One region of the Pseudomonas rossensis genome, then DNA from elsewhere that is predicted to be linked to it. Evidence: predicted binding sites of a transcription regulator. Region 1 holds the regulator's gene; each other region holds the start of a gene.

The links. Region 1 encodes sigma-54, which starts transcription at its own class of promoters, with help from an activator protein. Its sites were predicted from a motif close to ANTGGCATNNANNTTGCTNT; they were not measured.
Region 2: a site for sigma-54 is predicted at 2,285-2,304, ahead of glnK (P-II family nitrogen regulator). Genes of this name have one in related genera too.
Region 3: a site for sigma-54 is predicted at 8,444-8,463, ahead of glnA (glutamate--ammonia ligase). Genes of this name have one in related genera too.

The regions. Positions count from the first base shown of each region.
Region 1 covers NZ_JBBWCB010000030.1:10,135-20,512, reverse strand. The annotation lists gene pmbA (metalloprotease PmbA) at 88-1,434, shown strand; gene WLY71_RS10815 (FagA protein) at 1,570-1,965, shown strand; gene WLY71_RS10810 (class II fumarate hydratase) at 2,218-3,600, shown strand; gene WLY71_RS10805 (DUF2753 family protein) at 3,628-4,056, shown strand; gene WLY71_RS10800 (superoxide dismutase) at 4,058-4,669, shown strand; gene WLY71_RS10795 (ZIP family metal transporter) at 4,700-5,593, shown strand; gene WLY71_RS10790 (HPr family phosphocarrier protein) at 5,753-6,028, opposite strand; gene rapZ (RNase adapter RapZ) at 6,044-6,901, opposite strand; gene ptsN (PTS IIA-like nitrogen regulatory protein PtsN) at 6,904-7,368, opposite strand; gene hpf (ribosome hibernation-promoting factor, HPF/YfiA family) at 7,381-7,689, opposite strand; gene WLY71_RS10770 (RNA polymerase factor sigma-54) at 7,764-9,257, opposite strand; gene lptB (LPS export ABC transporter ATP-binding protein) at 9,442-10,167, opposite strand; gene lptA (lipopolysaccharide transport periplasmic protein LptA) at 10,167-10,378, opposite strand, start outside.
Region 2 covers NZ_JBBWCB010000048.1:1,467-11,844, reverse strand. The annotation lists gene WLY71_RS14870 (secondary thiamine-phosphate synthase enzyme YjbQ) at 1-152, opposite strand, end outside; gene WLY71_RS14865 (ammonium transporter) at 368-1,705, opposite strand; gene glnK (P-II family nitrogen regulator) at 1,741-2,079, opposite strand; gene WLY71_RS14855 (accessory factor UbiK family protein) at 2,498-2,758, shown strand; gene WLY71_RS14850 (BRO-N domain-containing protein) at 3,168-3,689, shown strand; gene WLY71_RS14845 (HigA family addiction module antitoxin) at 3,701-3,964, opposite strand; gene WLY71_RS14840 (YifB family Mg chelatase-like AAA ATPase) at 4,388-5,881, shown strand; gene WLY71_RS14835 (aldose 1-epimerase family protein) at 5,888-7,102, opposite strand; gene WLY71_RS14830 (methyl-accepting chemotaxis protein) at 7,214-9,190, opposite strand; gene WLY71_RS14825 (LysR substrate-binding domain-containing protein) at 9,374-10,294, opposite strand.
Region 3 covers NZ_JBBWCB010000002.1:41,838-52,215, forward strand. The annotation lists gene WLY71_RS01025 (rhodanese-like domain-containing protein) at 1-59, shown strand, start outside; gene grxC (glutaredoxin 3) at 61-315, shown strand; gene secB (protein-export chaperone SecB) at 357-842, shown strand; gene WLY71_RS01040 (tRNA (cytidine(34)-2'-O)-methyltransferase) at 955-1,410, opposite strand; gene WLY71_RS01045 (hypothetical protein) at 1,409-1,849, shown strand; gene ntrC (nitrogen regulation protein NR(I)) at 2,241-3,677, opposite strand; gene glnL (nitrogen regulation protein NR(II)) at 3,674-4,759, opposite strand; gene WLY71_RS01060 (DUF4124 domain-containing protein) at 4,985-5,608, opposite strand; gene WLY71_RS01065 (DUF4124 domain-containing protein) at 5,605-6,114, opposite strand; gene WLY71_RS01070 (hypothetical protein) at 6,181-6,768, opposite strand; gene glnA (glutamate--ammonia ligase) at 6,941-8,347, opposite strand; gene thiI (tRNA uracil 4-sulfurtransferase ThiI) at 8,678-10,132, shown strand; gene typA (translational GTPase TypA) at 10,272-10,378, shown strand, end outside.

The DNA of each region.
Region 1 (10,378 bases):
GCCGCCATGATAACCAGTCGGGGGCCGCTTGTCCGGCCCGGTCGCTCGAAGGCCCCAGCCGAAAGCAGAATTTGAGTGGAGAACAGCATGAGTGCAGTTGAAAGCGTCGGCCCACAAGCGTTGCCGGCACTGCAAGAACAAGTCGAGCAGATCATCGCTGAAGCCAAGCGCCAGGGTGCCAGTGCCTGTGAAGTGGCGGTGTCCCTGGAGCAGGGCCTGTCGACCTCGGTGCGTCAGCGTGAAGTCGAAACCGTCGAATTCAACCGCGATCAGGGCTTCGGCATCACCTTGTACGTTGGCCAGCGCAAGGGCTCGGCCAGCACGTCCGCCAGCGGTCCGGAGGCGATTCGCGAAACCGTCGCCGCCGCCCTGGCCATCGCCAAGCACACGTCTGAAGACGAAGCTTCGGGCCTGGCAGACGCCGCGCTGATGGCCAAGGATCTGCAGGATTTCGACCTGTTCCACGAATGGGACATCACCCCGGAGCAAGCCATCGAGCAGGCCCTGGCCTGTGAAGCGGCGGCGTTTGCCACCGACAGCCGGATCAAGAACGCCGATGGCACCACCCTCAGCACCCATCAGGGCTGCCGTGTCTACGGCAACAGCCACGGTTTTATCGGCGGCTACGCGTCGACCCGGCACAGCCTGAGCTGCGTGATGATCGCCGAGGCCGACGGCCAGATGCAGCGCGATTACTGGTATGACGTGAACCGTCAGGGCAATTTGCTGGCCGACCCGGTGAGCATCGGCCAGCGTGCCGCGCAACGGGCGGCGAGCCGTCTGGGCGCGCGTCCGGTGCCGACCTGCGAAGTGCCGGTGCTGTTTTCTGCGGAACTGGCCGGTGGTTTGTTCGGCAGTTTCCTCTCGGCGATTTCCGGCGGCAGTTTGTATCGCAAATCCTCGTTCCTTGAAGGTACGCTGGGGCAGAAACTGTTCCCGGAATGGCTGACCATCGATGAGCGTCCGCACTTGATGCGCGCCATGGGCAGTTCGGCGTTCGATGGTGATGGTTTGGCCACTTACGCCAAACCGTTCGTCGAGAAAGGTGAGTTGGTGTCGTACATTCTTGGCACGTACTCCGGCCGTAAACTCGGGATGCCGAGCACCGCCAACGCTGGCGGCGTGCACAACCTGTTCGTCACCCATGGCGACGAAGACCAGGCAGCCTTGCTGCGCCGCATGGGCCGCGGCCTGCTGGTAACTGAATTGATGGGCCAGGGCCTGAACATGGTCACTGGCGATTACTCCCGTGGCGCGGCGGGTTACTGGGTCGAGAATGGTGAAATCCAGTTTGCGGTCCAGGAAGTGACCATCGCCGGCAACATGCGTGACATGTTCAAGCAGATCGTTGCGGTGGGTAATGACCTGGAATTGCGCAGCAACATTCGCACAGGTTCGGTGCTGATCGAGCGGATGACGGTAGCTGGCAGCTAACGCTTACCCGTTACGCAAAAAGGCGCGCCACCCATCGTTGGGTGGTGCGCCTTTTTTGTGCGTCGATTTTCTCGGGGTTGTTTTGGTTCTCATTATCATCTAATAATAAATCTCATTACCGAATGAGCCCGGATCATGAGTTCTGCCTTGCACGAGCAGCCTTACCTCGAAAGCTGGCGCTGGATGAGTCGCCAGATCCGTTGCGCGATCGACCCTGACGAGCCTCGCCTGATCGAACATTACCTGGCCGAAGGCCGGTATCTCGCTTGTTGCACGGCTACCTCTCCCTGGACCATCGCCGAAACTTCTTTCCGCCTGTTACTCGACACCGCCGCCGATGTCGCGCTGCCCTGGCACTGGCGCACCTTTTGTCTGGACCAGGCCTGGCGGCCGTTGCGCGATCTGGAACGCCTCTCTCTGTGCAAATGCCGCCTCAAGCGCTGGCAAAGCTACACCTGGCAACTGGCGACCTGCGAGTTGCAGCCCTCGATTCCTCTCATAGAACTGGTGCAAGGATTTTCTGATGAGTAGGGTCTGTCATCAGTTATTTCCTATGCCGCGCCGGGCCTGCTGTGGTGCAGGGCAAGGCGCGAGGAGCGTGGTTTGGTCATTCCAAATAAGCTCCGAGCAACGCAGCCCTGCGCCACAGCAGGCCCGGCCCTCCGGGTTGTGTCTGAAAGCGGGCCAGACTGCGTTGCAGTCCTTGGCAAGGGAAAAACATTACCAGCGGACTGCGCCTTGCCTGGCCCGCTTTCATACACAACGCGGCATAGGAAATAACTGATGACAGACCCTCAGACACGTATTGAGCGCGACAGCATGGGCGAGCTTCAAGTGCCAGTGGACGCCCTCTACGGCGCACAGACCCAACGTGCAGTGGATAACTTCCCCATCAGCGGCAAACCGATGCCGGTGCAGTTTATCCGCGCGCTGATTCTGGCCAAGGCTGCCGCTGCCCGAGCCAACGTCGAGCTCGATCAAATCAGCGAATCCCAAGGCAAAGCCATCGTCGATGCGGCACTGGGCTTGCTCCAAAGCGACTTCATGCAGCATTTTCCGGTGGATATCTTCCAGACCGGTTCCGGCACCAGTTCGAACATGAACGCCAACGAAGTTATCGCCACCTTGGCCAGTCGCCTGCTCGGCGAGCCGGTGAACCCCAACGATCACGTCAATTGCGGCCAAAGCAGCAACGACATCATCCCGACCACCATCCACGTCAGTGCTGCGTTGGCGGTGCACGAGCAATTGTTGCCGGCGCTGGTGGGTCTGGTTCAGGTGATCGAGCGCAAGGCCGATGAGGTTCATCACCACGTCAAAACCGGCCGCACTCACTTGATGGACGCGATGCCGGTGCGCATGAGCCAGGTGCTCAGCGGTTGGGCGCAGCAGCTCAAGGCCAACATCGGTCATCTGCAGGATCTGCTGCCGAGTCTGCAATCCCTGGCTCAGGGCGGCACGGCAGTGGGCACCGGAATCAACGCTCATCCGCAATTTGCAGCGCGTTTCAGTGAGCAACTGAGCAAGCTGACCCAAATGCAATTCAAACCGGGCGAGGATCTGTTTGCGCTGATCGGCTCTCAGGACACGGCGGTCAGTGTTTCCGGTCAGCTCAAGGCCACGGCCGTTTCGCTGATGAAAATCGCCAACGACCTGCGCTGGATGAACTCCGGCCCGCTGGCCGGTCTTGGTGAAATCGAGCTCGAAGCCTTGCAGCCGGGTTCTTCGATCATGCCAGGCAAGGTCAACCCGGTGATCCCGGAAGCGACCGCCATGGTCGCCGCTCAGGTCATCGGCAATGACACGGTTATCACCATCGCCGGTCAGTCGGGCAACTTCGAGCTGAACGTGATGCTGCCGATCATCGCCCAGAACCTGCTGAGCAGCATCGAGTTGCTGACCAACTCCAGCCATCTGCTGGGTGAAAAGGCCATCGCCAGCTTCAAGGTCAACGAAGCCAGGCTCAAGGAAGCGCTGTCGCGTAACCCGATCCTGGTCACCGCACTCAACCCGATCATTGGTTACCAAAAAGCTGCGGAGATCGCCAAGAAGGCCTATCAACAGGGCCGTCCGGTGATCGATGTCGCTCTGGAGCACACCGACCTGACCCGCAGCCAGCTTGAGGTTTTGCTGGACCCGGAAAAACTCACCGCAGGCGGCGTGTAATCACCGCAACCGCTTTGGAGGCTCACCATGGAGCACTGGAAACGCACGATCGAAAGGGCTAATCGCTGTTTCATGCTGGGCGAACTGGTCGATGCCCGCGAGGCTTACTTGCAGGCATTGGCGCTGGCCCAGGTGTTGTTCGAGCGCTGGGCAGATGCCGACGAGGCGGTCGCGGCCTGCGTGATTTCCCACCACAACCTGGCGGATCTGCATTTGCGTCTGAACCAGCCTGAGGAGAGCGCCGAGTACCTGTGCGCCATCCATCAGCGATTGTTGCAGACCATGCAGGACCCACGACTGGCGCCGGCCCTGCGTGAAGCAGCGTTGCGCCAGAGCAGCAAAACCTACGTCGAGCTGCTGAATTTCATCAGCGAACACGGCGAATACCCGCGCACCCACCGTTTGCTGCATATCGACGCTGCCTCACCTGCGCCTTTACATCATGGAGTTCATTGAAATGGCTTTTACCTTGCCTGCCTTGCCCTACGCCTACGACGCCCTGGAACCGCACATCGATGCGCAGACCATGGAAATCCACTACACCAAGCACCACCAGACTTACATCAACAACCTCAACGCTGCGGTGGAAGGCACCGAGTTTGCCGAGTGGCCGGTGGAGAAACTCGTGTCAGCTGTCCAGCAACTGCCGGAGAAGCTGCGCGCGGCGGTGATCAATCAGGGCGGCGGGCATGCCAACCATTCGCTGTTCTGGGAAGTGATGGCGCCCAACGGCGGCGGCAATCCTGAAGGCTCCCTGGCTGAGGCGATCGATGAGCAACTGGGCGGCCTGAGCAGTTTCAAGAAAGCCTTTACCAAAGCCGCGCTGACTCGTTTCGGCAGCGGCTGGGCGTGGCTCAGTGTGACGCCGCAAAAGACGCTGGTCGTTGAAAGCAGCGGCAATCAGGACAGTCCATTGATGAACGGCAATACGCCAATCCTCGGCCTGGATGTCTGGGAGCACGCTTATTACCTGCAGTACCAGAACCGTCGGCCGGAATACATCAACGCGTTCTACAACGTGATCAATTGGCCTGAAGTCGCTACGCGCTATCAGGCTGCACTGGTTTAAGACTTCTGCAAAAACAATCCAAGGCTGGCTATGGGCACTGAAACACTGGCGATCGGAAGTGGACGAATGTTTCGTTACGCATTCGGATCGCTATTACTGCTGGCAGGCATGACGTTATTGGTTGCCCAAGGCTTGGCATGGCTGGACCTCGAGCCGAAACTGCTGCGCGCGCTGCAAGGCGGGGCGATCTGCGCTTTGGGCACTGCCTTGGGCGCGGTGCCCGTGCTGGTGATTCGACGGATGCCCCAAACGGTCAGCGATACGCTGCTCGGCTTCGGGGCCGGGGTAATGCTCGCGGCGACAGCGTTTTCGTTGATCGTTCCGGGGATCTCTGCCGCTGAAGACCTGGGGCTGACGCCTTGGGCGGCCAGCGGACTGATCAGTTTCGGCATCATGCTGGGTGCGTTCGGGCTGTTTCTGGTGGATCGAAAGGTCTCCGGGGCCAGCCCGGAAATGTTGGTTGGCACTCTGGAACGGCCAGTGATTCCACCGCGTATCTGGTTGTTTGTGTTTGCCATCATCGCCCACAACATCCCCGAAGGCATGGCGGTTGGTGTGTCGGCGGGGGGTGGCATGCCCGACGCCGATAGCCTGGCCATGGGCATCGCCTTGCAGGATGTGCCGGAAGGTCTGGTGATCGCGCTGGTTTTGGCCGGGGCAGGGATGTCGCGGGTCAAGGCGTTCCTGATTGGTGCTGCGTCAGGTCTGGTCGAGCCGGTCTTCGCGTTGTTGTGCGCCTGGCTAGTGAGCCTGGCCGAACTGTTGTTGCCCTTGGGGTTGGCACTGGCGGCCGGGGCAATGTTGCTGGTGGTCACCCATGAAGTCATCCCCGAGTCGCGCCGCAATGGTCATGACAAGCTTGCAAGTCTTGGGTTGCTGATCGGGTTTTGCTTGATGATGGTGATGGATACGGCGTTGGCTTAACGGCTCAACACGAACTATGTAGCAGCTGCCGAAGGCTGCGTTCGGCTGCGAAGCAGTCGTAAAATTGGGCTCCGCAGTATGTCAGGCAGACCGCGTGAGCAGGGTTTACGACTGCTGCGCAGCCGAACGCAGGCTTCGCCAGCTGCTACAGGGCGAGTGTTATTCGCCTTCGCCGAAGTAGTCGTTGATCAAATCCACCAATGCCTGCAGCGCCTCATCAGCTTGTTCACCTTCGGTGCTCAGGTGGATTTTGGTGCCCTTGCCCGCAGCGAGCATCATCATTGCCATGATGCTTTTTCCGTCGACCGTGGATTCCGGCGTGCGTCCTACTCTGATCGTGCAATCCTTGAACTCACCGGCGACGCCAACGAATTTTGCAGAAGCGCGGGCATGCAGGCCCAGCTTGTTGATGATTTCAATTTCCAGAGCAGGCATCGCGGTGTGAATCCTTTAGCTGAGGTCGCGGTGGCGAACCTGGACGTTCTTCAGAGATTTTTGCAGGGCTTGGCCCAGACGTTCGGTCAGGTAGACGGAGCGGTGATGGCCGCCGGTGCAGCCAATGGCAATGGTGACATAAGCGCGGTTGCTGGCGGCAAAGCGGGGTAGCCACTTGAACAAGTAGGTGGAGATGTCCTGGAACATCTCTTCGACGTCCGGCTGTGCCGCCAGGTACTCGACAACCGGTTGGTCGAGCCCGGATTGATCGCGCAACTCTGGCTTCCAGTAAGGGTTCGGCAGGCAGCGCACGTCGAATACCAGATCAGCGTCCACCGGCATGCCACGCTTGAAGCCGAAAGACTCCACCAGGAACGCCGTACCGGGTTCCGGCTGGTTCAGCAGGCGCAGCTTGATGGTATCTCGCAGCTGATACAGGTTCAGGTTGGTGGTGTTTACTTTGAGATCGGCGAGGTCGGCAATCGGCCCGAGCAGGGCGGTCTCATCGTTGATGGCCTCGGCCAGCGAGCGATTGGCATTGCTCAGCGGGTGACGACGGCGGGTTTCCGAGAAACGTTTGAGCAAGGTTTCTTCGTCGGCGTCCAGATAAAGCACATCACACTGGATATGCCGGCTGCGCACTTCTTCCAGCAGTTCGGGAAACCGCGACAAGTGACTCGGCAAGTTACGCGCATCGATCGATACGGCAACCAGCGGTTGCGCCAGTTCGGTGTGGATCAACGCGCGTTCGGCCAGTTCCGGCAGCAGGCCGGCGGGCAGGTTGTCGATGCAGTAGTAGCCGTTGTCCTCGAGAACATCGAGTGCGGTACTTTTACCTGAGCCGGAGCGGCCACTGACGATGATCAAGCGCATGATTAATGACCGTTTTGCTCGTCCAGGACAACCTGATACAAGGCTTCATTGCTCGGGGCGCTGCGCAGTTTTTCGCGCACTTCCTTGCGATCGAGCATGCTGGCGATCTGGCGCAGTAACTCCAGGTGCGCATCGGTAGCCGCCTCAGGGACCAGCAGAACGAACAGCAGGTCAACCGGGGCGCCGTCGATGGCGTCGAAATCAATGGGTGCGTCAAGGTGCATCAATGCACTGATGGGCGAGGTGCAACCCTTCAGGCGGCAGTGTGGGATGGCGATGCCGTTGCCAAAACCGGTGGAACCGAGTTTTTCACGGGCAATCAAAGCCTCGAAGACATCTTGCATCTCCAGATCCGGCACTTCCCGGGCGATCAGGTTGGCAATTTGCTCGAGGGCTTTCTTTTTACTGCCGCCCGGCACGTTCACGAGAGAACGGCCGGGGGTCAGGATGCTTTCAAGTCGGATCATGGGTTGGGAGTGTTAACGACCGGTCGCGCCCTGGAGGAGGCTTTGGGTCTTTTCCTTATGCTTTTTGAGTTGTTTATCCAGCTTGTCGGTCAGTGCGTCGATCGCCGCGTACATATCGGTATGCTCCGCGTTTGCGACCACTTCATTGCCGGGAATATGCAGCGTGGCTTCGATTTTCTGCTTGAGCTTTTCGACCGTCATCGTGACCTGCACGTTGGTGATCTTGTCGAAATGCCTCTCTAATCGTTCGAGTTTTTCGCCGATGTAGGTGCGAAGAGGTTCGGTCACTTCCAGTTGGTGTCCACTGATGTTGACTTGCATACAGCTTCTCCTTCGTTGCCAGTGCATAAAGCGGCAGGCAGAAATGCCTGCCACTGGAACGCTGTGGCGTGGCTCTACATCAACCGCTTGCGTTCGCTCGAAGGCGCGATCCCGAGGGATTCGCGGTACTTGGCGACGGTGCGGCGAGCCACCTGAATGCCTTGTGCCTCCAGTAAACCAGCGATCTTGCTGTCACTCAACGGCTTTTTCTGATTTTCCGCGGCAACCAGTTTTTTGATGATCGCGCGGATCGCCGTGGACGAGCATTCACCGCCCTCTGAGGTGCTGACGTGGCTGGAGAAAAAGTATTTCAGTTCATATATGCCCCGTGGGGTATGCATGAATTTCTGCGTAGTCACCCGTGAAATCGTCGACTCGTGCATGCCCACCGCTTCGGCGATGTCATGCAGGACCAGCGGTTTCATGGCTTCGTCGCCGTATTCAAGAAAGCCGCGCTGATGCTCGACGATTTGAGTGGCGACTTTCATCAGGGTTTCGTTGCGGCTTTGCAGGCTCTTGATGAACCAGCGGGCCTCTTGCAACTGATTGCGCATGAAGGTGTTGTCGGCACTGGTGTCGGCGCGGCGCACGAAACCGGCGTATTGAGCGTTGACCCGCAGTCGTGGCACGGATTCCTGGTTCAGTTCCACCAGCCAGCGCTCGTTGTCCTTGCGTACGATCACGTCGGGAACGACGTATTCGGCTTCGCTGGACTCGATTTGCGAGCCTGGGCGCGGGTTGAGGCTCTGCACCAGTTCAATCACTTGGCGCAGTTCGTCTTCCTTGAGCTTCATGCGACGCATCAGCTGGCTGTAATCGCGGCTGCCGAGCAGGTCGATGTAATCGGTGACCAGGCGTTTGGCCTCGACCAGCCAAGGCGTCTTGGCGGGCAACTGGCGCAATTGCAGCAGCAGGCATTCGCCCAGGTTGCGGGCGCCGATGCCAGCGGGTTCGAATTGCTGGATGCGGTGCAGGACGGCTTCGATTTCGTCCAGTTCGATGTCCAGTTCCGGGTCGAAGGCTTCGAGAATCTCCTCGAGGGTTTCGTCCAGGTAGCCCTGATTGTTGATGCAGTCGATCAGGGTCACGGCGATCAGGCGATCGGTGTCGGACATCGGGGCCAGGTTCAGTTGCCACAACAAGTGGCTTTGCAGGCTTTCGCCGGCCGATGTACGGGTGGTGAAATCCCACTCGTCGTCATCGTTGCTCGGCAGGCTGCTGGCGCTGGTCTGGTAGACGTCTTCCCACGCGGTGTCGACGGGCAGTTCGTTGGGAATGCGCTCGTTCCAATCGCCTTCCTCGAGGTTGTCCACCGTCGGGGCGGTTTCCTGGTAGGAGGGTTCCGAAACATCGGCGTTGGGTGGCTGTTCGGCTTTGTCGGCCAAGGGGTCGGCGTTATCGAAGTCGTCGCCTTCTTCCTGGCGTTCGAGCATCGGATTGGACTCCAGGGCCTCCTGGATTTCCTGTTGCAGGTCCAGGGTCGACAATTGGAGCAGGCGGATGGCCTGTTGCAGCTGCGGTGTCATCGTCAGCTGCTGGCCCATTCTCAAGACTAGCGATGGTTTCATGGCAGGGGCTTAACACCTTATTCGCCGGCGCACATGCGCCATCCACTACAGGGCGCCGGAGCGCCAAACATAAGCAAATTATATGCCCGAAACTGCAGCGTTTGCCTAGAGCGCTGTAACAATAAAAAAATGTTGATTTTTTATCGAGACAAGCGCCCGAGCAACCAGCCAGACACCTCAGTGCTTACAGGCGGAACTCATGGCCCAGATACACTTCCTTGACCAGGTCGTTGGCCAGGATGGTGGCAGAGTCACCTTCGGCGATCAGCTGACCATCGTTGACGATGTAGGCGGTTTCGCAGATATCCAGGGTTTCACGGACGTTGTGGTCAGTGATCAGCACCCCAATGCCCTTGGCCTTGAGGTGATAGATGATCTGCTTGATGTCGCCCACCGAAATCGGGTCCACGCCTGCGAACGGTTCGTCGAGCAGGATGAATTTCGGGTTGGTGGCCAGTGCTCGGGCGATTTCCACACGGCGGCGTTCACCACCGGACAGGCTCATCCCGAGGTTGTCGCGGATGTGGCTGATGTGGAATTCCTGCAGCAGGCTTTCCAGCTCTTTGCGACGACCGACCTTGTCAAGTTCCTTGCGGGTCTCGAGGATCGCCATGATGTTGTCGGCTACCGAGAGTTTGCGGAAGATCGATGCTTCTTGCGGAAGATAGCCGATACCGGCCTTCGCACGACCGTGCATAGGCTGGTGGCTGACATCCAGGTCGTCGATCAGTACGCGGCCCTGATCGGCCTGTACCAGGCCGACAATCATGTAAAAGCAGGTGGTCTTGCCGGCGCCGTTGGGACCCAGCAGGCCGACGATCTGACCGCTGTCGATCGACAGGCTGACGTCACGCACGACCTGGCGGCTCTTGTAGCTCTTGGCCAGATGCTGAGCTTTCAGAGTTGCCATTACTGGGCCTTTTGCTCGTCGGTTTTCTTCTTCGGCTGGATCACCATGTCGATGCGCGGACGCGACTCGGTGACCTTGTTGCCCGTCGCGCGACCGGCGCTCGCAAGCTTTTTGACCGTGTCGTAGACGATTTTCTCGCCTTGGGTGACGTTATTGTCTTTGTCGATGACTTTGGCACGATCGATCAATACGACGCGGTTTTGCGAGGCGT
Region 2 (10,378 bases), on a different contig from region 1:
ATGGTCAACGACGCCGAGGTATGCTGCAGCCACAAATGCAAAAGACCGACCCGACATGCCTTGAGTTCAGGCAGGCCGGCGAGTAACTCGTCCGTTACCAGATGAAAGCCCCGGGGCCTCGCCCGCAGGGTAATCAGAGTCTGTTGCCACATACAGTTCTCCGCACGTTCGGGGCGCATTCTAGCGCGCTCTGGGAAAAAACAAAGGCCCTAATATTCCTTCAATCATGTAAGCCATTGGCCGCAGAAAAACGCCCGTCGTAAACGCCACTAAACGTGTACGAAAAAACCTTTCAGCAGTTCCTTCACTGACAAACTCCAGACAAAAAAATGCCCGGCAAGCCGGGCAAGTTTTTTTGTGCGCGTACTTACAAGTTGTAGCCGCGTTCGTTGTGCAGTGCCAGATCGATACCGACCGCCTCTTCTTCCTCAGTGATACGCAGACCCATGACGGCGTCCAGGACCTTGAGGATGATGTAGGTGACGATCGCGGTGTAGATCACCGTGAAGCCCACGCCTTTCATCTGAATCCAGACCTGTGCACCGATGTCGGTGACGGTGCCGAAGCCACCCAGGGCCGGAGCGGCGAAGACACCGGTCAGGATCGCGCCGAGGATACCGCCGATACCGTGTACGCCAAAGGCGTCCAGGGAGTCGTCATAGCCGAGTTTGCGTTTCAGGGTAGTGGCGCAGAAGAAGCACGCCACGCCGGCTGCCAGACCGATGACCAGAGCGCCCATCGGGCCCACGGTGCCAGCGGCTGGCGTGATTGCAACCAGACCGGCCACAACACCCGAAGCGATACCCAGAGCACTTGGTTTGCCGTGCGTGATCCACTCGGCGAACATCCAGCCCAATGCAGCGGCGGCAGTTGCGATCTGGGTCACCAGCATCGCCATACCGGCAGTGCCGTTGGCCGCAGCAGCGGAACCGGCGTTGAAGCCGAACCAGCCAACCCACAGCATTGCAGCGCCCATCAGGGTGTAACCGAGGTTGTGCGGCGCCATCGGGGTGGTCGGGAAGCCTTTGCGTTTGCCCAGTACCAGGCAGGCAATCAGACCGGCCACACCGGCGTTGATGTGCACCACGGTGCCGCCAGCGAAGTCCAGCACGCCCCAGTCCCACATCAGGCCGCCGTTACCGGACCAGACCATGTGCGCAATCGGTGCATAAACCAGGGTGAACCAGACGCCCATGAAGATCAGCATGGCGGAGAACTTCATCCGCTCGGCGAAGGCACCGACGATCAGCGCAGGGGTGATGATGGCGAAGGTCATCTGGAAGGTGATGAACACCGCCTCAGGGAACAGCGCCGCGGGACCGGTCAGGCTCGATGGCGTGACACCGGCAAGGAATGCCTTGCCCATGCCGCCGAAGAATGAGTTGAAGTTGACGACGCCCTGCTCCATGCCGGTGGTGTCGAACGCGATGCTGTAGCCATAAATGACCCACAGAATGCTGATCAGACCGGTAATGGCAAAGCACTGCATCATCACGGAAAGAATGTTTTTGGAGCGAACCATGCCGCCGTAGAACAGCGCGAGGCCGGGAATGGTCATGAACAGCACGAGGGCTGTCGAGGTCATCATCCAGGCGGTGTCGCCGGAGTTGAGGACTGGGGCCGCCACTTCGTCTGCCGCCATAGCCAGGCTGGGCATTACGAGGGACAACAGGGCTCCTAGCCCTGCGAATGTACGCAGAGTCATATTGTTTTCTCCTGGGGCGTTGGGTGTGTGGCGGCCTAGATTGCGTCGGTATCGGTTTCGCCGGTACGGATGCGAATCGCCTGTTCCAGATTGACCACGAAGATCTTGCCGTCACCGATCTTGCCGGTGTTGGCAGCCTTGGTTATCGCCTCGATAACCCGGTCAAGATCCTTGTCGTCAATGGCGACATCAATCTTCACCTTTGGCAGGAAATCGACCACGTATTCCGCGCCGCGATACAGCTCGGTGTGACCCTTCTGCCGACCGAAGCCTTTGACTTCAGTAACGGTAATGCCCTGCACGCCGATCTCGGACAGCGACTCGCGTACGTCGTCCAGTTTGAACGGCTTGATGATGGCAGTGACTAGCTTCATGAAAACTCTCTCCCGAATTGGTGGACTTGCCCCAGGAAAACAAACCCGACTCAAGTCTAAGCGCAGTGCCTGGCTTTGTAACGCATCGTCGGCCTTACCTGCCCGTCCGACGCCTGCTAACCACTCCGCACGAAACACTTCCCCGTTCCGCTTGGCGCACTGCATTCGTCGCAGCGACTGCATCAGTGCATGGGTCACTACCGACTAAGCAGAAAGCTTGCCATCTCGCCGAAACCCACTGATTTCAGGCCCTTGGCCGCTGCCGCAAGTTGCTTCGCTCCCATGGCTCGACGGATACGCACAACAACAGTGCGCGGCCGTCCATCCGCATGCGCGAAAAGCGTGCACCCTTGACTGCGAGATTGACTATAGACACTGCGTGATACACTGCCCGCCATTGTTTGACAGGACATTTCCCATGCTCGCGCCCAAAGACTTCCTCGATGCCCTGAGCGGCACCGCCTCCCGCCTCTTCAGCGGCGACACCCCGCTACCGAAAAGCGAAATCGAAAGCCAGTTCAAGGCTCTGTTGCAGAGCGGCTTCAGCAAGCTGGATCTGGTGAGCCGGGAAGAGTTTGATAGCCAGATGGTTGTGCTCGCACGGACTCGTGCACGGTTGGAAAGTCTTGAGGCGAAGGTTGCGGAGCTGGAAGCGAAGCTCAATCCACCTTCCGAATAACACCACATTCCCTGTGGGAGCGGGCTTGCCCGCGAATGGAGTCGCCTCGGTCTACCAGCCATCCCACACGAGACAGACCACCCCTGTAGGAGCTGCCGAAGGCTGCGATCTTTTGATCTTCCGCCCCGCCACATTCTCGGCAACGTCCTACAAAAATCACACCGCCGTCCGATTGCGTCGTAAGGCCTCCAGTTTCTATGCTCATCCCCAGCTGAATGTTCAGCTCTGGGTTTGGCGACCCGGAAGACCCCGACGTTCCCATCTCGAATTATGGCGGCTATGCGTGGGAGACCTTCGGGTCTGCCGGTTTTCGGGCGTCACCGGTTCGCCAACCCGCGCATGGCTGCCACCCTTTTCGTTTGGCGACGATCAGAGGCAGTTTTCTTCATTTGATCCCGAGAACTGCACCATGGAAGAAAACTATCTAATCCCCCAAGTCTTCACCCGCCACAAACTCCATCTCCACGCCCTGCTGTTGGAAAACCAGGCCTGGTTTAGCGCCCGAGATCTAGGCCGTCTATTGCGCCTCTACCTCGACGAACGCGCCGTCCGCAAACTCGATCCCGACCAACACCAAACATTACGAATGCTCATCCACGGCAGCATCGAAAACACCCTGATGATCAGCGAATCCGGCGTCTACGCACTACTCGTCTACCACTACTGCCCCGAATATCGGGCGCTGCGCGAATGGCTAACCCACGACGTCGTCCCAGCCCTCAGAGACGCCCAGCAACCCACCTCAATCGAACGCCCGATCCTGAGCCTGCTGAACTGGCCGGAGATATCGTTGAGTTTGTTGCACTGGAATAACCAGCCGTGGATTCGGCTGCAAGACGTTCCGCAGATGTTGCCGAGTGGCGAGCAGGCATCGCGTGCGGTCAATCTGCCGTGGTGGAAAAGAGCTACGCGAGCGCTGCAATCGCTGTAAGCATTCGAACCTCAACCACGCTCGATATCGGTCCTGCGCAGATCGTAGCTCGATTGCAGGTTCAGCCAGAACTCGGGCGTGGTCTTCAGGTGGATGGATAACCTCTTTGCAAGGTCAGGACCGACACCTCTGCTCTGCGCCACCAGGTGACATATCTCAACTTCGAACTCACTCAGCGAGCAAGCCAAACCCGCCGCAGTAATGCCCAACGGCTCAAGAAACTCCTTTTCAAGGATTTCGCCAGGATGAATCGGCCGCATTCCAATAGTGTTCATTTTTCCTCCGAGGACTCGATCAGTCGTGATCATAAGTAGCCCCTCGATCACACAATAGCGCTAGTGCGCTTTCACCGACCCCTTCATCCATCTCGGACCAGTCCTACAAAAACCAGCTCTCGTAACGCCTGACAAACAATGCCAGCCCCGACGCAACCTTTGTAGCAGCTGGCGGAGCCTGCGTTCGGCTGCGCAGCAGTCGTAAAATCAGAGCACGCGCTACGTCAGGTAAACCGAGCAATTCGGTTTCACGACTGCTGCGCAGCCGAACGCAGGCTCCGCCAGCTGCTACAGATCGCGTTACGGCTTTGGCCAGCAACATTCTGCGAAAGTTTTGCGCCTGAATTACCAAGCTCAAGCGCTACCTCACAACTACCCTTCAAAAACCGCAGGAAGCGGTGCTCTTCAGCTCAAGGAACGACCATGTCCCTCTCCATCGTCCACAGCCGCGCCCAGATTGGCGTGGATGCGCCCGCGGTAACCGTCGAAGTCCATCTGGCCAATGGCTTGCCATCGCTGACGATGGTCGGTTTGCCGGAGGCAGCAGTGAAGGAAAGCAAGGATCGAGTACGCAGTGCGATCATCAACTCGGGCCTGCAGTTTCCGGCGCGGCGCATCACGCTGAATCTCGCGCCCGCCGACCTGCCAAAAGACGGCGGGCGCTTCGACCTGGCGATTGCCTTGGGGATTCTGGCAGCCAGTGTGCAGGTGCCGACTCTGACGCTGGATGATGTGGAGTGCCTGGGGGAGTTGGCGCTGTCAGGCGCGGTGCGGGCAGTTCGGGGAGTGTTGCCGGCAGCGCTGGCCGCACGCAAGGCCGGACGCTCGTTGATGGTGCCGCGGGCGAATGCCGAGGAAGCGTGCCTGGCGTCGGGGTTGAAGGTGATCGCGGTGGATCATTTGCTCGAAGCGGTCGCGCATTTCAATGGCCACACGCCGGTTGAACCTTATGTTTCCAATGGATTGCTCTACGCCAGCAAACCCTATCCCGATTTAAATGAAGTGCAGGGCCAACTCTCAGCCAAGCGTGCGTTGCTGATTGCGGCGGCAGGGGCTCATAACCTTTTGTTCAGCGGTCCACCGGGAACAGGAAAAACCCTGTTGGCGAGCCGTTTACCTGGGCTTTTACCGCCACTGGCGGAGAGCGAAGCGCTGGAAGTTGCGGCGATTCAATCGGTCGCTAGCTGCGTGCCGCTGAGCCATTGGCCGCAGCGACCGTTTCGCCAGCCCCACCACTCTGCCTCAGGTGCCGCGCTGGTAGGCGGCGGTTCTAAACCGCAACCCGGCGAAATCACCCTCGCCCACCATGGCGTTCTGTTCCTGGATGAGCTGCCAGAGTTTGATCGCAAAGTATTGGAGGTTTTAAGGGAGCCACTGGAGTCCGGGCACATCGTGATTTCCCGCGCCCGTGACCGCGTGCGATTCCCGGCGCGATTCCAATTGGTGGCGGCAATGAACCCGTGCCCCTGTGGATATCTTGGCGAGCCAAGCGGCCGTTGCTCTTGTACACCCGACATGGTCCAGCGCTATCGCAACAAACTGTCGGGCCCACTGCTGGATCGCATCGACCTGCACCTGACCGTCGCCCGTGAAGCTACGGCGTTGAATCCAGCGTTGAAGGCCGGAGACGACACGGCCACTGCCGCAGTGCTGGTCGCCGATGCACGAGAGCGGCAACACAAACGCCAGGGCTGCGCCAACGCCTTTCTTGATCTGCCAGGCCTGCGCAAACACTGCAAGTTATCCACAATCGACGAAACCTGGCTGGAAACTGCGTGTGAACGACTGACTTTGTCGCTGAGGTCAGCCCATCGACTGCTCAAAGTGGCGCGCACCCTGGCGGACCTTGAACAAATCGATGGCATCACCCGCGAGCACTTGGCCGAGGCGCTGCAATACCGGCCGAGCACAAATTAGCAGGGATTATTCCTTGGTGAGATCCACCAACGGCGTTTGCCGCACCTCAGTCTGCCGCCCGCCCTGAATCTCGTTCACTCGCTTCAACGCGTTATCCACAGCCCCCTTGTCCGCCAGCAAGCTGTAGCTGATCTGGAACTGCTTCTGCTCCTTGGCAGCAATCGTTGGCACCAGATTCAGTGGCCGCTGATACCGGCGGTTGTAGGAAAAGCTCGTTCCTGGCTCAAGACCCGTGACATAGCCCTGCCCTTGGGTGTCCGTGTTTTTCCACAGGGAGAACACCGGCAACTGTTGAGTATTGAAACCCACCGAAACCCCTAGGCTGCCGGCCTTGTTATGCAACACGGTGAGCGTATCGCCCTTGGCGTCGGCATATGGCACAACGTTGTAAACCGTCTCGTCGTAGTCCTTGGTCGGTGCGCGATAGGTTTGCCAGTCCGGCAGATCCCCTTTTGCCTTGTCATTGAACGGCGAGACCTGTTTCACCGGTGCGGCGAATCGGGCGCCCTGCTCCAGGAATGGAGTGCTGAAATTGCTGTGGTACAACGCCTGATACTCCTTTGGATAATCGCCGTTGTTAGTGAGGGTGTCGTTGAGGGCGAATGCTGCGCTGCCGGGCTCGGTGACCAGTTCGGTCAGCACCGAGAAGTCGACTTTCTTGAACGCCTGCTCTTTCAGCTCGCCGCGCAGGCTGATGGTGTAAGGCGCTTTTTCATCGATGTGCAAAGTGACTTTGCTGGCCGGGATGTTGGCGGCGCGACCGTGGAGTGTCAGCAGTTCACCGTTATCCATGCCGGGGTGACCGACCCACTCGTAGCCGCAGCGGGCGACCAGTTCGTTAAAGCCCTCAAGCCAGCCCAACCCGCCGCGACCGTTGAGTTCGATGAAGGACGGATTGACCACATCCTTGACTGGCGAATCCCAACCCATGCGCACATTACCGACCGACGCCTGCAGGACGTTCATCCCGCGGGTCGGCACCACCGAGAGTTTCAGGGTGCCGTTATCGATGTCGACGATGCTGACGCCCTCCTGCCGACCTCCGTGCAAGGTGCGCAGGGTGACCGAGAAAGGTTTGTCAGTTTTGATGCCGAGTTGCTGACTGGTGATCTGCCAGTTCTGGGCTGCTTTGTCGGTGTCGAGCAATACGTAGTCCCAGGCCATGGCGTGGGAGGTAGCCGACAGCGCGCCGAGAGCGATGATGAGTTTGAGCGGAGTCATGACAGGAGCCTTTCTTGGAGTTGTGCCATTTTTATAGACTTGCTGAAACGTTTCATCAAGCTTAAAAACAACACAACTCAGCTCATGGCAGAGAAAGAATGCGGCGGTGCCTCAACGGAACCGGTCAACCTCATGCCGCAAATCCGCCGCCAGCTTCTCCAGCTCTTTGGCGGTGATCGCCAGATTGGACACCACTTCACGCTGCTCACTGTTCGCCAGGGCAATGCTTTGCAGGTTGCTGCTCAGCAAGGTTGCGGTACTGCTCTGCTCTTGAGTGGCGGTGGTGATCGCCGCGAATTGCTGACCGGCCGAGCGGCTTTGCTCATCGATCCGCGCCAGGGCCGAAGCCACGTTGGCGTTGCGCGACAGGCCTTCCTGCATCAACAGGTTGCCCTGCTCCATGGTGCTGATGGCGTTACCGGTTTCCTGCTGGATGCTTTGGATCATGCCGGAAATTTCGTCGGTCGCTTCGCGAGTGCGTGAGGCCAGGTTGCGAACTTCATCGGCCACGACGGCAAAACCACGCCCCTGCTCGCCGGCACGAGCGGCTTCGATGGCGGCATTGAGCGCCAGCAGGTTGGTTTGATCGGCAATCGAGGTAATCACACCGACAATGCCGCCGATTTCCTGGGAGCGCTGACCCAAGGTATTGATCACCGTCGCCGTGCTGTTCAGCGCGCCGGCGATTTGTTCCAGGGACGAGGACGCTTCGTCCATCGACGTACGACCGATCTGGGTTTGCTGTGCGTTTTCTTGAGCCAGACGCTGAGTGCTGCCCATGTTGTCGGCAATGTTCAGGGAGGTGGCGCTGAACTCTTCCACGGCGCCGGCCATGCTGGTGATTTCGCCCGACTGCTGCTCCATCCCTTCATAGGCGCCACCGGACAGACCGGATAAGGCCTGGGCACGGCTGTTGACCTCTTGCGACGCCTTGCGGATGTGCTCGACCATGGTCGACAGCGCCTGGCTCATCTGGTTGAACGCGCGAGCCAGCTGACCGATCTCATCGTTACTCGATACGTTCAGACGCACGCTCAAATCACCGGCACCCAAGGCTTCCGCCTGACGCACCAGATCACCCAGCGGCGCCAGTTTGCTGCGCAGCAACCAGACCGCCGAACCCACAGCGATCAACATCGCCAACAGACTGCCAATCGCCAACTGAATCCCGACACTCCAGGTCACGGCCCGAATTTCGGTTTTCGGCATGCTCGCCACCACCGACCACGGCCCGCCTTCAAACGGCACGGCAATGCTGTAGAAATCTTCGGACTTGTCGCTCCAGAACTCGCCCTTGCCCGGCGTTTTCGCCAAGCCAACGATGGTCGGAGTCGCCTGATCCAGCGCTTGTACGCCCGCGATCGGCACCAGCCATTTGCTCTGCTCATCCAGCAGCGCCAGGGAACCGGTCTGGCCGATACGGAAGCGCTTGAGGTTGGCGAACTGCGCGTTCTGCGCGTCGGTGTAGTCGAATCCTACGAACAGAACAGCAATCACCTTACCGCCGCTGTCACGTACGGGGGTGTACTGAGTCATGTAGGAGCGTTCGAACAGCAAGGCGCGACCGACGTAGGCCTGCCCCGCCATCAAGCGGGCATAGGCCGGGTTCGCGTGATCGAGCAGCGTGCCGATGGCTCGGGTGCCGTCCTGTTTGCTCAGGGACGTGCTGACCCGAATGAAGTCTTCGCCGCTGCGCACAAACACCGTCGCAACGCCGGCGGTCATTTGCTTGAACTCGTCCACTTCCTTGAAGTTGTTGTTCAGCACTTCGCTGCCCAGGTGCAGGCCCGGCGTCTGCGCGCCCGCTACCGACACCGGTTCATCCGGGTGCACGCTCAAACCGGCGCTGAAGCGCTTCTCGAACAGACCGCTCAGACGCTGGGTGCTTTCACGCAACGTGCCGTGAAAGGTACTCAACTGATCGGCCAGCAACCGAGCTTCACTGGCCAGGTGCTCTTCGCGGGTGGCGAGGTTGGCGGTGTCCAGCGAACGCAGGGCGAACACGGTACTGCCGCTGATGACAATCGCCAGTATCACGGCAAGCGCAAGACCAAGCTGTGAGGCGATCCGGGCACGAGGTTGAGACATGACAGCTCCTGGCCGAGCGACCGGATCCTCCTTGATCTGGCTGCACACTCAGCAAAATTCTAATAATGGGAATTGCGTCGAACCTGCACGAAGGTTCCACCTGCATTTTCGGCGGAAAATCGGAATACTTGAGTAATTAACCGGGATATGGCTCAAGGCCGCCATTGCGGCAGCTCTATCGATTCAGCCCAAGTGTTGAACATCGGGCAATACCATTGCTCGGGCTTCGCCTTGCAGGAAGTCGCTGAGCCTGCGCAAACGTTCACCTCCGGGGCGGGTTTTTGGCCAGACCAGGTAATATTTCTCACCGCTGGCGACGGCCGTCGGCCACGGCAGACTCAGACGTCCCTGAGCCACATCTTCCGCCACCATCAGCAGATCGCCCATGGACACGCCATAACCTCGGGCGGCGGCGATCATGCCCAGTTCCAGCGTGTCGAACACCTGCCCGCCCTTGAGCGACACCTGATCCGCCAGCCCCATGCGCTCCAGCCAACTGCGCCAGTCGCGACGATCCGGTGTCGGGTGCAGCAGTTCGGCATTGGCCAGCCGTGCAACATCCCACGGTTGATCCTGCAGAAGATTCGGCGCGCCGACTGGAATCAGCTCTTCCGGGAACAGGAAACTCGCCTCCCAGTCCGGCTGAAAATGTCCGTTGCTGAGGATGACGGCGCAGTCGAACGGTTCATGGTTGAAGTCCACCGAGTCGACGTCCATCCAGGCGCTGGTCAATTGCACCTCATTGCCTGGTTGCAGGTGCCGAAAGCGGCTGAGCCGTGCCAGCAGCCAACGCATGGTCAGGGTCGACGGCGCTTTCATGCGCAGGATGTCATCCTCGGCGCGCAACGTATTGCAGGCCCGCTCCAGGGCGGTGAAGCCTTCTCGAATGCCGGGCAGAATCAACCGCGCCGACTCGGTCAATTGCAGATTGCGTCCGCTGCGGTGAAACAGCCGACAGGCAAAATGTTCTTCTAGCGTACGAATGTGCCGACTGACCGCGCTTTGGGTGATCGATAATTCTTCGGCCGCACGGGTAAACGAGCTGTGCCGCGCCGCCGCTTCGAATGCGCGCAGGGCATACAAGGGAGGAAGACGACGGGACATTCGGAAAGCTCCTATAGCGGGATTCGGTCACCCTAGCAGAAACTCTCCAGCATGAGTTTGAATCATGAAACCCATCCTTTTTAT
Region 3 (10,378 bases), on a different contig from region 1:
CCAAGCTCTCCGGCGGTATTTCCAGCTGGAAAGGCGACAACCTGCCGCTGGTGAAGTGATATGAGCAACGTCGTCGTCTATTCCAGCGATTACTGCCCTTACTGTTCGCGAGCCAAGTACCTGCTCGAGAACAAAGGCGTGGCCTTCGAAGAGATCAAGGTCGATGGCAAGCCGCAGGTGCGTGCCGCCATGGCTCAGAAGGCCGGACGTACGTCCGTGCCGCAGATCTGGATCGGCAGCACCCACGTGGGTGGTTGTGATGATTTGTTTGCCCTTGAGCGCGCCGGCAAGCTCGACGCCATGCTCAAGGCCTGAATGCCTTCCCTGTAAGACCCCAAGATCAGAAAGGATCTGAGATGACTGACCAACAGAACACTGCAGCTAGCGAAGAAGAAACCGCACCGCAATTCTCCTTGCAGCGCATCTACGTACGTGACTTGTCCTTCGAAGCCCCGAAAAGCCCGGCCATCTTCCGCCAGCAGTGGGAACCGAGCGTCGGTCTGGATCTGAACACCCGTCAAAAGGCTCTGGAAGGCGACTTCCACGAAGTCGTACTGACCCTGTCCGTCACCGTGAAGAACGGCGACGAAGTGGCGTTCATTGCTGAAGTGCAACAGGCCGGGATCTTCCTGATCAAGAACCTCGACGACGCTTCGATGAGCCACACCCTCGGCGCGTTCTGCCCGAACATACTGTTCCCGTACGCTCGCGAAACCCTGGACAGCCTGGTCACCCGCGGTTCGTTCCCGGCCCTGATGCTGGCCCCGGTGAACTTCGACGCGCTGTACGCACAAGAACTGCAACGCATGCAGGCTGCGGGCGAGACTCCAATCGTTCAGTAAGCGGTCCAATGTGGGAGCGAGCTTGCTCGCGATGGGGTCATCAGCTTCAACATTAGTGTTGACTGACAGGCCGCCATCGCGAGCAAGCTCGCTCCCACATTTTTTTGCGGTGTTATTTAAACCCGAGTTGGCGCCAGCCTTCGTACACGGCGACCGCCACGGTGTTCGACAGGTTCAGGCTGCGGCAGCCTTCGCGCATCGGCAGGCGCAGGCGCTGTTCGCCGGGCAGGGCATCGAGCACTTCTGCCGGCAAACCACGGCTTTCCGGGCCGAACAGGAACGCATCGCCCTCGGCGAAGCTGGCATCGTGGAACGGCCGCGAGCCCTTGGTGGTGAAGGCGAACAGCCGAGGATGACCGAGGCTTTCCAGACAGCTGGCGAGGTCTGCGTGGCGCTGCAGGGTGGCATACTCGTGGTAATCGAGGCCGGCCCGGCGCAGGCGCTTGTCGTCCATCTCGAAGCCCAGCGGTTCGATCAAATGCAGGTGGCAGCCACTGTTGGCGCACAGCCTGATAACGTTGCCGGTATTCGGCGGAATTTCTGGTTGGAAAAGGATGACGTGAAACATGCACGGCTCCGAAGGTAAAGATGAGCGGCATTCTACGCCTGAAGCGGACCCGCGTTCGAAGCTATTCCCGCGAGTGATGGCTTCGCTGGCGATTGTCGGGGTGATGGTGGGGCTGATGATCGGTCGCCTGACCACTCCCGACCCCAGCGAATTGCAGCAGGTCGAGGTCACGAGCGATGGGCTGGTGGTGTGGTTCAACAACGAACCCAAGGCTCACGGCGAGTTCGTCGACGGTAGCCTCGCGTTGCTGTTCGAGGCTGAAGGAAAGGCACAGAAAGGTCAGCTCAAAATCAACGACAAGAGCGTGAACTGGCGGGTACGTTTGAGTGATGGGGGATTGTTGCTGACGGTGGTGGCGGCTCGGCCACTGCAGGGCGAGTGGGCCGGTAGCGAGGTCGATGACCGCTGGCGGCTGGAGATCCATCTCCGAGAGCAATAAAAGAGGGAATCCCCGGCCTGCCTGTACCAAGGTCCCCGAAACCGGGTAGTGAACTGAATCACTGAATGGACTATTGCAGGGGGCGTGCCAGGTTTTAACAAGTTGATACAGAATGTCGCGCTGAAACGTCGAAAGCCCCGTATTCCGGGGCTTTCGTGTTTTTTCGATAGGGGTTCGATTGCGAAAGCCGGCGGGATTTCGGATCTGTTGCCGTGCGCGATTGCGGTTCACGGTGCATTCAGTCGGTGCACGATGGCCCCAAAAGCATCGCGAGCAAGCTCGCTCCCACAGGGTTCAGGGGGTTCACTCAATCGTGAAAACACTGAAATCCACTGTGGGAGCGAGCTTGCTCGCGATTGGATGTAACTGTCAGCGAAGAGCTAAAGGCTGCTTAGCCTTCTTCCCCTTCATCATCATCCCCACCATCAACCTTCATCCCCAATTCCTTGATCTTGCGAGTCAGGGTATTACGCCCCCAGCCCAGCAAAACGGCGGCATCGCGGCGGCGGCCGGCGGTGTGTTTGAGGGCGGTTTCGATCATGATCCGTTCGAAGGCCGGCACGGCGCTGTCGAGCAGGCTCGACTGGCCACGAGCCAACGCCTGATCGGCCCACTGGCGCAGCGCTTGCTCCCAGTTGGTCACCGGCGCCGAATCCTGCGGCAGGTTCAGCAGCTCCGGCGGCAGGTCGCTGATGTGCACTTCGCGACCCGAAGCCATCACCGTGATCCAGCGGCAGGTGTTCTCCAGCTGACGCACGTTGCCGCCCCACGGCAGGTTCTTCAGGTACTCCTCGGTTTCGCTTTTCAGCAGCTTCGGCTCCACCGCCAGTTCTTGCGCGGCGCGGCTGAGGAAGTGCTTGGCCAAGGTCGGGATGTCTTCGCGACGGTCCGACAACCGTGGAATGTGGATGCGGATCACGTTGAGGCGGTGGAACAAGTCCTCACGGAATTTCCCGGCGTGCACCAGGGTTTCCAGATTCTGGTGAGTCGCGGCGATGATTCGCACATCGACCTTCACTGGCACATGGCCGCCGACGCGGTAGAACTCGCCGTCCGCCAACACCCGCAGCAAACGAGTCTGGGTGTCTGCCGGCATGTCGCCGATTTCATCGAGGAACAGCGTGCCGCCGTCAGCCTGCTCAAAGCGCCCGCGTCGCAGGTTGGCCGCGCCGGTGAATGCGCCTTTCTCATGGCCGAACAGCTCGGATTCCATCAGGTCTTTCGGGATCGCCGCCATGTTCAGCGCAATGAACGGCGAAGCCGCACGCGGACTGTGACGGTGCAGTGCGTGCGCCACCAGTTCTTTACCGGTACCGGATTCGCCGTTGATCAGCACGGTGATGTTGGAGTGGCTCAAGCGCCCGATGGCGCGAAACACTTCCTGCATCGCCGGCGCTTCACCGATGATTTCCGGGGTGCGGGTCAAGGCGACCGGGACTTCCAGGCCTTGCTGTTCCTGAGCGTGCTGGTTCGCGCGTTTGACCAGCGACACCGCTTCGTCAACGTCGAACGGTTTTGGCAGGTATTCAAACGCGCCGCCCTGATAGGACGCGACAGCGCTGTCCAGATCGGAGTGAGCGGTCATGATGATGACCGGCAGCCGTGGGTGTTGTTCGCGAATCCGCGCCAGAAGGTCCAGGCCACTGGCACCCGGCATGCGGATGTCGGAAATGATCACGTCCGGCTGCTGGCGCGCCAGGCGGCTCATCACGCCATCGGCGCTGTCGAAGCTTTGCGTGGTCATGCCTTCTTGCTGCAAGGCTTTTTCCAGGACCCAACGGATAGAACGGTCGTCATCGACGATCCACACGGTTTCACTACGGCTCATGTCGATGTGGCTCCTTGTTCCAGTGGCAGAAAGATCGAGAAGGTGGTGTGGCCTGGATGGCTGTCACATTCGATCAGGCCCTGGTGCTGGCTGATGATGTTCTGGGTAATGGCCAGGCCCAGCCCGGTACCGTCCGGACGGCCGCTGACCATGGGAAAGAAGATGGTTTCCTGCAACTCCGCGGGAATGCCCGGGCCGTTGTCGATGATTTCGATCTTGGTCACCAGACGATGGCGCACGTGGCCGATGGTGAACTGGCGCATGGCGCGGGTGCGCAGGCTGATGCGGCCAAGGCGCAGCTCGTTCTGGCTGCTGATGGCCTGCATCGCATTGCGCACAATGTTCAGTACGGCCTGAATCATTTGTTCGCGGTCGATCAACACGTCGGGAATGCTTGGGTCGTAGTCGCGCACCAAAGTGATGCAGCCCTGGCTTTCGGCCTCCACCAGATGACAAACGCGTTCCAGAACTTCGTGGACGTTGCACATCGCCAGTGACGGCAGCTTATTGGAACCGAGCATGCGATCGACCAGATTGCGCAGGCGGTCGGCCTCTTCAATGATCACGTTGGTGTAGTCGCGCAGGCTTTCTTCCGGCAGCTCGCGGGCAAGCAATTGCGCTGCGCCGCGTATCCCGCCGAGAGGATTCTTGATTTCGTGAGCGAGGCCGCGCACCAGCATCTTGCTGGTTTCCTGCTTCGACAGTTGCGCTTCTTCCTTGGTGATTCGCAGCAAACGGTCACGGGGGTGGACTTCCAGCAACAGCATCGTGGCGCCGTTGGCGAGGATCGGGGTTACCGCGTAGTCGACGGTCAGGGTCTGGCCGGTGAGGGCGGTGAGCATCGCTTCGCGCTTGGTGAACGGGTGGGCCTGCTCGACCGCCTGGCGCAGGGAGTTCAGCGCTTCGGTAGATTCGGTGAACAACTCACTGATGAACTGCCCATGGCTACGCTGACCGCTGATGGCCAGGAGCATCTCCGCTGCCGGGTTCATGTACTCGAGGCGCAGTTCGGCGTCGAGCAGAATGGTGGCGGTGGTCAGGTTGTCGAGTAGCAATCGATGCAGTGCGTCACTAATGGTCATCAGGACCTCTTTTGGAGCATGCGCGTAAATAACGCGCCGATACGAGGAAAATGCAAAAACCAAACCAAGGCTCCGAAAAGAAGCGTTTAAGGCCTGAAACGGGCGTTTGACGCTCGTTTGCGTGGCGTTCTGCCAGCTTTGACGGGTACTTTCGAACCAAAATGGGTTGGAATGTGGGTACGGTGCAGCCTATTGCACCAATATAGTGCGTAAAGCTGAGCGGCGTTAGAAGAAGCGCAGGAAGGGATTTTTTTCTTCTGCGGGTTTGTCTTTGATCGGACATTCCGGCCGTTGGCCGTAGTCGGGGAGGGCGCAGGGTTTGACCTGGCGTTTCTGCGCGAGGGAGATGCGCAGCATGTGGAACGGCTGGTTGGCTGTGCGCTCGACCGTTCGGCCCTGCTCGTCGAGGATTTCCACGGAGAGGTTATGGCTGCCGCGATCGATGTTGCTCAGGGCGAATACCGGGCTCAGGCCGGGCGCTGCGGTGGGTTGGCCGTCGAGTAGCAGTTGGTAGCGATGGCCTCGTTGCAGGCCGGGTTCGCTGGTAACGCTGACGATAGTCTCGCCAGCACTGCTGCGCACCGTGGCGTCTGGCTCCGGCACCAGGATTCTCAGCATGTCGTAGTGGAAAAGCGCTTTGGCTTCGGTTTTCTTCGGGGCTGTCATCGGCGCAGCACCGGTTGGGTTGGCGGACATGCGATTGCTCGTTGCCATCGGCACGCGCTTGGCGTTGCCGGAGCCTGGCTGGTCGGTGTAGACGCGATTGCCCTGAGCGTCGACGTAGGTGAACACCTCGGCCGTCACCGGCAGGGCGATCAAGCAGGTGATCAGCAGCCACCACAGCCTCACGGCTTATGCACCCGTTGTACGGTGAACGTCACGGTGGGACTTTGTTGAACGATGTTTTCCCCGTCGATCACCTGCACCGCGAGGCTGTGTGTGCCGCGATCAACGTTCACCAGTTGCAGGATCGGCACGTTGCTCGGCTGGCCGTAAGGTTGATCGTCCAGCAACAGCCTGAACAGATGAGGGCCTTGCAGGCGGGGTTTGATCAGCACGTTGACGGTGAAGGTGCCGTTGTTGGCACGCAGCGCTTCGGTAGTGGGTAAGTTGGTCAGCTCCAGCACCTCGTAAACGCTGCGCGGCTGTTCTCGACTTGTGGCTTCGACAGATGGCGCAGAAGGGGCTTGGGGCTCAACCCTGTTAAGCGGTGGCAACTCGACCGGCTGAGCCTTCACGCCATCGGGCGGTTGATTGCTATAGGCGGTGTTGCCGTCGGCGTCGGTGTACTTGTAGATCTGCGCTGCGGCGGGCAGGGCGATCAACAGCAACATCAGTAGAAAACCACGACCCATAAAATCGACCAGAAACGAAAGCGTTGGATTGCAGCATAGGTTACGGGCGTGGGTTGGCATAGTTGGTTACAGGCAAGGCCCGATAGCCTTGCGCAACCCGCTGTCGTCTTCTGGCAATACAAACTCTGCAATCAGTGGGGTATCACTCTTGCGGGAAGGCAGTGTCAAAGTTACACGTTGACCATGGGCAGTGTCAGTGAGCCAGTAATGCAACTCGCGCTTGTTGATGGTCATACCAAACTCAAACACCCAACCATCTCCTTGCAGGCTCCTTACTGAGCCCCAACCGCTAACCAGATAGCTGATGGGCGCGCGCGTGCTGGTTGTCAGGCGCAATGGTCCGTTTGCCGGCGCGCCCGGGCCTTCATAATCATCGGCATTGAAGCCAAGTCGCTGTGTCGGGATAGTCAGGGACATACTCATCGGGTTATCAGGATGACAACTTATCGCCAATAGGGCTTCGCCGGTTTTGCCGTCATAGCGCGTATTTCCGCTGAGAAGGGCAGTTTGAAACCGGCTGTCGTCGGAAGTTTTTTCCACCAGCCAGTGTTTGCCCTGATCAGAGGAATGGGAACTTTCAGTCGCAGCCCAGGCAGGTGTTAGCGCCGCAAGAAACAACGCTAGCGAATAAAGAGAGGCTGATGCTGATTTCATCTGATGTTCCTTCCGAAAAGTCCCGGGACAGTAAATGAAAATTGCTTGAAAGTTTCACAGAACTATTTTCAAAAAAATGCAAAAGCGTTTTGCCTGAAAATTCCCGCCCACAAAAAAGGCCTCCCGAAGGAGGCCTCTTTTTTGTCACGCCGCTTGCGCAGGCGCTACCGGATCAGCAGCTGTAGTACAGCTCGTATTCCAGTGGGTGTACGAAGGTACGTACCTTGATTTCTTCTTCGCTTTTCAGAGCGATGTAAGCGTCGATGAAGTCGTCGCTGAAAACGCCGCCTTTGGTCAGGAACGCACGACCTTTGTCCAGCTCGTCCAGGGCTTCTTTCAGGCTGCCGCAAACTTGTGGGATCTCTTTCGCCTCTTCAGGCGGCAGGTCGTACAGGTTTTTGTCAGCTGCGTCGCCAGGGTGGATCTTGTTCTGGATGCCGTCCAGGCCGGCCATGACCAGTGCAGCGAAGGCCAGGTACGGGTTGGCTGCCGGATCCGGGAAGCGAGCTTCGATACGGCGAGCGCGAGGGCTGGACACGTAAGGAATACGGATCGAAGCGGAACGGTTGCGAGCCGAGTAGGCCAGCATTACCGGAGCTTCGAAACCTGGGACCAGACGCTTGTAGGAGTTGGTCGACGGGTTGGTGAAGCCGTTCAGGGCCTTACCGTGCTTGATGATGCCGCCGATGAAGAACAGAGCGGTATCGGACAGGCCGGCATAGCCTTCGCCAGCGAAGGTGTTCTTGCCATCTTTGGCGATGGACAGGTGAACGTGCATACCCGAACCGTTGTCGCCGTACAGCGGCTTAGGCATGAAGGTCGCGGTGCGGCCATAAGCGACAGCCACGTTGTGTACGCAGTACTTCAGGGTCTGAACTTCGTCAGCCTTGGCTACCAGGGTGTTGAACTTCACACCGATTTCGTTCTGACCGGCAGTTGCCACTTCGTGGTGGTGAACTTCGATGACCAGGCCCATTTCTTCCATGGCGTTGCACATGGAGGTACGGATTTCGTGGTCGTGGTCAAACGGTGGAACCGGGAAGTAACCGCCTTTGATACCTGGACGGTGGCCATGGTTGCCGCCTTCGATGTCCTGGTCGGACATCCACGAACCTTGTTCGGAGAAGATTTTGAACATCGAGCCGGAAATGTCCGACTTGAACTTAACCTGGTCGAAGATGAAGAACTCAGGCTCCGGGCCAACGAAAACGGTGTCGCCGATACCGGTCGACTTCAGGTATTCCTCGGCACGCTTGGCGATCGCACGTGGATCGCGATCGTAGCCTTGCATGGTCGAAGGCTCGATGACGTCGCAAACGATGATCAGCGTTGGGTCTTCGGTGAACGGGTCGAGAACGGCAGTGCTGTCGTCCGGCAGCAGGATCATGTCGGAAGCTTCGATGCCTTTCCAGCCGGCGATGGAGGAACCGTCGAACATTTTGCCTTCTTCGAAGAAAGCTTCATCCAGCGCGTCGCGAGCCGGCATGGTCACGTGGTGCTGAGTGCCTTTGGTGTCCGTGAAGCGCAGATCAATCCACTTGACGTCATGATCTTTGATGAGTTGAACCGACTTCGACATAGTGTCCTCCGGGTGGCTTCGGGCTTAGTAGTGGATGCCCTTGGAATGTGGGTGATGCCGGCGCGAATACTCTGCCAAGGCAACCTACCTCACAAGGGAGCAAATTGCATGCCAGTGCCCCACCATGGGTTTTTTGCGCCAATTTCACGCTTATAAAGGCACAAAGCATCTGTAAGCGGAAAATCTCGCCCTACAATGTAGCGTTAAATTCAACAAATGACCTGTTTTGGTGCGCGCAAAACCTTCTGCACATTAACTGGTTAAACCTTGAGCAATTTCCGCTATAATCCGCGCCCCCCTTTTTCGGCTGGCCCAGCGCGCGCTGTTTTCATGAAACTAATCGTAAAAGTCTTCCCCGAGATCACCATCAAGAGCCGCCCGGTACGGATGCGTTTCATCCGCCAGTTGGCCAAAAACATCCGTACTGTGCTCCGCGACCTGGACCCGGCTGTGGTGGTGAACGGTGTGTGGGACAATCTCGAGCTGGAAACCCGGGTCAGCGAGCCCAAAGCCCTGAAGGAGATGACCGAGCGCCTGAGCTGCATGCCGGGCATCGCACATTTCCTGCAGGTCGACGAATACCCGTTGGGTGACTTCGACGACATCGTCGCCAAGTGCAAGCAGCACTTTGGTGATGCGTTGGCCGGGAAGATTTTTTCGGTGCGCTGCAAGCGTGCCGGCAAGCATGAATTCAGTTCGATGGACGTCGAGAAATACGTCGGCAGCCAATTGCGTCGTCAGTGCGGCGCCGCCGGAATCTCGCTGAAAGACCCGGAAATCGAAGTTCGCATCGAAATTCGCGACAAACGGTTGTTCGTGATCCACAGCCAGCACAACAGCATCGGCGGTTATCCGCTGGGTGCCCTGGAACAGACGCTTGTGCTGATGTCCGGCGGCTTCGATTCCACCGTTGCTGCTTACCAGATCATGCGGCGAGGGCTGATGAGCCATTTCTGCTTCTTCAATCTGGGCGGACGAGCCCATGAACTGGGCGTTATGGAAGTCGCGCACTTCATCTGGAAGAAGTACGGCAGCTCCCAACGCGTGTTATTTGTGAGTGTGCCGTTCGAGGAAGTACTGGGAGAAATTCTCGGTAAAGTCGATAACAGTCATATGGGCGTAGTTTTGAAGCGTATGATGTTGCGCGCTGCTTCCCGTATTGCCGATCGGCTGGACATCGATGCGCTGGTCACCGGCGAAGCGATTTCCCAGGTGTCGAGCCAGACGCTGCCGAACCTGTCCGTGATCGACTGCGTGACCGACAAGCTGGTCTTGCGTCCGCTGATCGCCAGTCACAAGCAGGACATCATCGACCTGGCCAACGAAATCGGTACTGCCGACTTCGCCAAGCACATGCCGGAATATTGCGGGGTCATCTCGGTGAACCCCAAGACCCACGCCAAGCGTCCACGCGTGGAGTACGAAGAACAACAGTTCGACATGGCAGTACTTGAGCGTGCGCTCGAGAACGCCAAACTGGTGCCGATCGATCGCGTGATCGATGAATTGGGCCAGGATTTGCAGATCGAAGAAGTCAGCGAAGCGCTGGCTGGTCAGATCGTCATCGACATCCGTCATCCGGATGCCGCTGAAGACGACCCGCTGGGACTCGTTGGCATTGAGGTACAAACGATGCCGTTTTATGCATTGAACGCTCGTTTCAAGGAACTGGACCCTACTCGCCAGTACCTGCTGTATTGCGACAAAGGCGTGATGAGTCGCCTGCATGCCCACCATTTGCTCAGTGAGGGGCATGCCAATGTGCGCGTTTATCGACCGAGCTAAGTGCCCGGGGCTGTTTGCCTGTGGCCTGCGTCACCGGCCCCCCGACGCCGCCGTCAAGCTGTAACGGCTTTGCCGGACTCTACTGTTAATCGCTGCCAAGACTTGTCAGCACACCGAATCCTCTGATCGAGATACACAAGTGATCGAAAATCTACGCAACATCGCCATCATTGCTCACGTTGACCATGGTAAGACCACCCTGGTAGACAAACTCTTGCGTCAATCCGGCACCCTGGAGCGCAACGA